DNA from 2 places in the Enterobacter sp. UPMP2060 genome. Region 1 is predicted to be linked to the other one. Evidence: predicted binding sites of a transcription regulator. Region 1 holds the regulator's gene; the other holds the start of a gene.

Region 1 (3,119 bases):
AGGTTGATACCGGCAGCAATGTGCGGCGGTACCAGCCCCTGGTGATAGAGCACGTAGGAAAGAAGCAGGTAGTCCATGTGGCTGCGGTGGCAGGGAACATAGACGATCTCATGGCCATCGTGCGCCAGCTGACGCACACGTTCGGCATTATGAACGTTGATGCCCTGATACAGGCGGTTCCAGGTAAAGCCGAGAATACGATCGGACAGGCGAATCATCTCGTAAGAGAAGTTCGCTGCAATCTCTTCCATCAGCGCAATGGCGTTCTGCTGGGCTTTCTCATGCGATATTTTCTTGCTGCGCGCTTCGTCTTCAACGGCGCGGGCAATCGCTTTGGAGGCCAAAAGCTTGTTGAACAGATCCTGACGCGCCGGGAGACGCGGCCCTACGGCAGCGAGGCGCTGGCGCGCGAAGTGCATACGCGCCACGCGCGCCAGTTTTTGCGCGATGATCTTGTCGGTACCGTGCTCGTCCGCCATACGACGCAGCGAAACGGAAGGGGAGAAACGCACAAAGCTGTCGCGTCCCAGCCAGGAGACCGCGAAGAACTTCTGGATGCCGTTAAGCATGCGCAGCGGCGGGTTCTCTTCACCTTTTTCACGGCCCGGACGACGACCAAACATCACCGACACCGGCACCATCTGCACATCCAGATCGGGGTTGCTGCGGTGCAGGTCAAGATAGTCGTGGAACAGCTTGATGGACTCTTCTTTTGGCGTGTAGTAGGTAAACACGCGCGGTCCACCGTGAATGAACACGTAGCGCGGCAGCAGCGTACCGTCAACTTCAAGCGGTTCAAGCGGGTCCGGTAAGTCATGCGCCAGACACTGGGCGCGAAGCGTCAGTAAGTCTGCCTTCGAGTTATAAGGCAAAACGTACATAATAGGACGCGAGGTATCGAGCCCCAATTCCAGCGCGGGTTCTGCTGGGATAGACTTGCTTTTTACCAGGATGCTTAATGGTAAATTAAGTAATTTGTAGTAAATTCGTGGCCAGCCGGACATAAACGATGTAAAGCCTCTGGTTAATAATGCAATTGCGGCGCAAGGATAACAGAAAGCGCGCAAAATTTCTGTTGTTACCCGTCATACTTCAGGCTGTAGCGAAACGCGCTACAGTTCCTGTTACTGACGCTTTTTTTCATAAAAGGTTCTTTTAATGGCCAATAATACCACTGGGTTAACGCGTATCATCAAAGCCGCCGGCTATTCATGGAAAGGTTTCCGTGCCGCGTGGATCAACGAAGCCGCCTTTCGCCAGGAGGGCGTCGCCGCTATCATCGCGGTGATCATCGCCTGTTTCCTTGATGTTGATGCTATTACCCGCGTACTTCTAATCGGTTCCGTGCTTCTGGTGATGATAGTGGAAATTCTTAATAGCGCTATTGAAGCCGTTGTTGATCGCATTGGTTCAGATTTCCACGAGCTTTCTGGCCGCGCAAAAGACATGGGCTCTGCTGCCGTGTTGCTGGCGATTATCACTGCCGTTATCACCTGGGTCACGCTGCTTTGGTCGCATTTCCGATGAGCCTCGAGGAATAATTAAGTCCCTGGTTTTTTGTGCAGTTTTTGGTTCCAAAATCGCCTTTGACTGTATATACTCACAGCATAACTGTATATACACCCAGGGGGCGGAATGAAAGCGTTAACGACCAGGCAGCAAGAGGTGTTTGATCTCATCCGGGATCATATCGGCCAGACGGGTATGCCACCCACGCGTGCGGAAATCGCGCAGCGTCTGGGCTTCCGTTCTCCGAATGCTGCCGAAGAACACCTGAAAGCGCTGGCGCGTAAAGGCGTGATTGAGATTGTTTCAGGCGCGTCACGCGGTATCCGCCTGCTGGTGGAAGAAGAGACGGGCATTCCGCTGATAGGCCGTGTTGCCGCCGGTGAGCCTTTACTGGCACAGCAACATATTGAAGGCCACTACCAGGTCGATCCTGGCATGTTCAAACCGAGCGCAGATTTCCTGCTGCGCGTTAGCGGTATGTCGATGAAAGACATCGGTATTCTTGATGGCGATCTGCTTGCGGTGCACAAAACGCAGGATGTGCGTAACGGCCAGGTAGTTGTCGCGCGCATTGATGATGAAGTTACCGTCAAGCGTCTGAAAAAACAGGGTAACACCGTTCAGCTGCTGCCTGAAAACAACGAGTTCTCCCCGATTGTGGTCGATCTCCGCGAACACAACTTCTCTATCGAAGGACTGGCGGTTGGGGTCATTCGCAACGGTGAATGGCTGTAATCTCTTCCTGACAGGCTATGGCGCCGCTGTAGCCTGCTTCATTCTCCACTCCCGGTATTTTTCATGTCACTGCTGACGGAATCAGATAAGGCATTGTGGCGTCTCGCTCTGCCGATGATTTTCTCCAATATCACCGTGCCCTTGCTGGGGCTGGTCGATACTGCCGTTATTGGTCATCTTGATTCGCCTGTTTATCTTGGCGGCGTGGCGATTGGCGCGACGGCAACCAGCTTCCTGTTTATGCTGCTGCTCTTTTTGCGCATGAGCACCACCGGGCTCACGGCACAGGCTTATGGTGCAAAAGATCCGCTGCGTCTGGCGCGCGCGCTGGTCCAGCCGCTGATCCTTGCGCTTGGCGCGGGAGTGTTAATCGTTTTATTACGTACGCCCCTGATCGACCTTGCGCTCCATGTTGTCGGCGGCAGCGAGGCGGTACTGGCTCAGGCGCGCCGTTTCCTTGAAATTCGCTGGCTCAGCGCGCCCGCCTCGCTGGCAAACCTGGTTCTGCTGGGGTGGCTACTGGGCGTGCAGTACGCCCGTGCGCCAGTGATTTTGCTGGTGGCAGGCAACCTTCTCAACATTGTGCTGGATGTCTGGCTGGTAATGGGCCTGCATATGAACGTGCAGGGCGCGGCGCTGGCGACGGCGATTGCCGAATACGGAACCTTGATTATCGGTCTGTGGATGGTCTGGCGCGTGCTGGCGATGCGCGGGATCTCCCTGGCGCTGCTCAAAACCGCATGGCGCGGCAATATCCGTAAGCTGCTGGCGCTCAATCGTGACATCATGCTGCGCTCGCTGCTGCTTCAGCTCTGCTTCGGCGCGCTGACGGTTTTCGGGGCCCGACAGGGGCCAGAAATCGTCGCGGTCAACGC
Region 2 (3,119 bases), on a different contig from region 1:
GAGGCCTGTAATGCCAGCGCGACAAAGATCAGGGCATATATCACCCAAAAGCCGATATTCAGCTGTTGATGAAAATCCGGGGTGGGTGAGTTAAACCAGAAGACATTCAAAAATGGCGTATTAAAACGCATCATCTCAATCATGACATGAGCGAAATCAAGCATTACCGCATTGATACCCGGCTGTTTTTCGCTGTGGTCGTACATAAATTTGAGTACAGAAATCAGCGTAGAAATGACGGCAGGAATAAAAATCACCCAGCCAGCAATGCGTTTTAAGACCGCGATGCGTCCAGCTTGTTGATACGTCATCAGTTCCTCTTCATAAAGACGCGTTATTTGTGCCTAAGTCTACCTGCTGGTCATCAATTTCGCCCGCTCTTTAAAAGCAATATGCTAAATTGCAGAGTGTGCTTAGCACGTATCGTCTGTCGAACACCCTGGATAAGGAGACGTTGTGATGTCGACACCGCGCCAAATTCTTGCCGCAATTTTTGACATGGATGGATTACTGATCGATTCCGAACCGCTGTGGGATCGCGCCGAACTGGACGTTATGGCCAGCCTGGGCGTGGATATCAGCCGCCGTAATGAACTTCCCGATACGCTGGGCCTGCGCATCGATATGGTGGTTGACCTGTGGTTTGCCCAACAGCCTTGGGTAGGTCCCAATCGCGATGAGGTGACCGCACGCATTATCAGCCGCGCCATTTCTCTGGTGGAAGAGAACAGGCCGCTGCTACCCGGCGTACGTGAGGCCGTCGCGCTGTGTAAAGCCCAGGGGCTGAAGGTTGGCCTGGCCTCGGCCTCACCGCTGCATATGCTGGAAAAAGTGCTCACGATGTTTGAACTGCGCGACAGTTTCGACGCGCTGGCGTCCGCTGAAAAATTGCCTTACAGCAAGCCGCACCCGCAGGTCTATCTGGACTGCGCCGCAAAGCTGGGCCTGGATCCCCTCAACTGCGTTGCGCTGGAAGATTCCGTTAACGGTATGGTGGCGTCGAAGGCTGCACGGATGCGCTCCATTGTGGTGCCCGCTGAAGAAGGCCGTCACGACCCCCGGTTTGCCCTCGCCGACGTGAAGCTTAACTCGCTGGCAGAACTCACGGCGCATCACCTGCAGGGCGGTTAACGCCCTTCTCCGGTTTGTGACAAACAGTTACACCGTCACCTCTTCCGCCTACTGTATAAAAACCCTATACTGTATGAATTGACAGTTTTGTGGGTTTTATCATGACGGCGGAAGGCCACCTGCTTTTTTCTATTGCGTGCGCAGTATTTGCCAAAAACGCTGAACTCACTCCCGTGCTGGCACAGGGGGACTGGTGGCATATTGTCCCTTCCGCCGTATTGACCTGTCTGCTGCCCGACATTGACCACCCCAAATCTTTCCTCGGACAACGCCTTAAGTGGGTGTCGAAACCCATCGCCCGCGCGTTCGGCCACCGGGGATTCACGCACAGCCTGCTGGCCGTGTTTGGCCTGCTGACGCTTTTCTATTTGAAGGTGCCCGAAAGCTGGATAGTCCCCGCCGATGCCATCCAGGGGATGGTGCTGGGCTATTTAAGCCATATTCTCGCCGATATGCTGACGCCTGCGGGCGTGCCGCTGCTTTGGCCCTGCCGCTGGCGTTTCCGTTTTCCGATCCTCGCACCGCAGAAAGGGAACCAGCTTGAGCGCGTATTGTGCATGGCGCTATTTGCTTACGCCGTCTGGATGCCGCAAACATTGCCCGAAAACAGTGCAGTTCGCTGGTCATCCCAGATGATTAATTCGCTGCAATTTCAGTTCAATCGCTTTATTCATCACCAGATTGAACAGTAAACCAACAAAATTATCCTATTTGTCATAACCCATTCCATTTGGATATAAGCGCTACATCACACTTCTGCTAACCTTCCGCCAACAGGATCGGTAAAAACCGACCCAATAATAAATCAGGAGAACGGGGATGAATTTTCCACTCATCGCGAACGTCGTTGTGTTCGTTGTATTGCTATTGCTTCTCGCGCAGGCGCGCCACAAACAGTGGAGCCTGGCGAAAAAAGTGCTGGTTGGTCTGGCCATGGGTGTCGTATTTGGTCTGGCATTACAGGCAATTTATGGCTCCGATAATCCAGTTCTGAAAGATTCTATTCAGTGGTTCAACATCGTCGGTAACGGCTATGTCCAGCTGCTGCAGATGATCGTTATGCCGCTGGTGTTCGCCTCTATTCTGAGCGCCGTTGCCCGCCTGCATAACGCCACTCAGCTGGGAAAAATCAGCTTCCTGACCATTGGTACGCTGCTGTTCACCACGCTGATTGCCGCGCTGGTGGGTGTGCTGGTTACCAACCTGTTTGGCCTGACCGCAGAAGGTCTGGTTCAGGGTACCGCTGAAACGGCGCGTCTTACCGCGATTCAAACCAACTACGTTGGTAAAGTGGCTGACCTGACCGTGCCGCAGATGGTGCTCTCCTTCATTCCTAAGAACCCGTTTGCTGACCTGACCGGTGCGAGCCCAACCTCGATCATCAGCGTGGTTATTTTCGCCGCGTTCCTGGGCGTAGCGGCGCTGAAGCTGCTGAAAGACGACGCGCCTAAAGGCGAACGCGTGCTGACCGCGATTGATACCCTGCAAAGCTGGGTGATGAAGCTGGTGCGTCTGGTGATGCAGCTGACGCCTTACGGCGTGCTGGCGCTGATGACCAAAGTGGTTGCCGGCTCTAACCTGCAGGACATCATTAAGCTGGGCAGCTTCGTTGTCGCCTCTTATCTGGGCCTGGGCATTATGTTCGTGGTGCACGGCATCCTGCTGGGCGTGAACGGCGTCAGCCCGCTGAAATACTTCCGTAAAGTCTGGCCGGTGCTGACCTTTGCCTTCACCAGCCGTTCCAGCGCCGCGTCTATTCCGCTGAACGTTGAAGCGCAAACCCGCCGTCTGGGCGTGCCTGAATCCATCGCCAGCTTCTCTGCCTCCTTTGGTGCCACCATTGGTCAGAACGGCTGTGCGGGTCTGTACCCGGCGATGCTGGCGGTGATGGTTGCCCCTACCGTTGGGATTAACCCGCTGGATCCGGTCTGGATCGCCACGCTGGTCGGGATTGTTACCGTAAGCTCCGCAGGCGTTGCGGGTGTTGG

The links. The regulator LexA, encoded in region 1, represses DNA repair genes until DNA is damaged. The targets are predictions, from matches to a motif close to TNCTGTATGTACATACAGNA.
Region 2: a site for LexA is predicted at 1,199-1,218, ahead of ACWKXN_RS03345 (metal-dependent hydrolase). Genes of this name have one in related genera too.

The regions. Positions count from the first base shown of each region.
Region 1 covers NZ_JBSKJQ010000011.1:70,357-73,475, reverse strand. Annotated here, with positions in the region: gene plsB (glycerol-3-phosphate 1-O-acyltransferase PlsB) at 1-1,004, opposite strand, end outside; gene ACWKXN_RS18490 (diacylglycerol kinase) at 1,159-1,527, shown strand; gene lexA (transcriptional repressor LexA) at 1,636-2,244, shown strand; gene dinF (MATE family efflux transporter DinF) at 2,308-3,119, shown strand, end outside.
Region 2 covers NZ_JBSKJQ010000001.1:679,731-682,849, reverse strand. Annotated here, with positions in the region: gene ACWKXN_RS03355 (YniB family protein) at 1-311, opposite strand, end outside; gene hxpB (hexitol phosphatase HxpB) at 460-1,131, shown strand; gene ACWKXN_RS03345 (metal-dependent hydrolase) at 1,233-1,823, shown strand; gene tcyP (cystine/sulfocysteine:cation symporter) at 1,951-3,119, shown strand, end outside.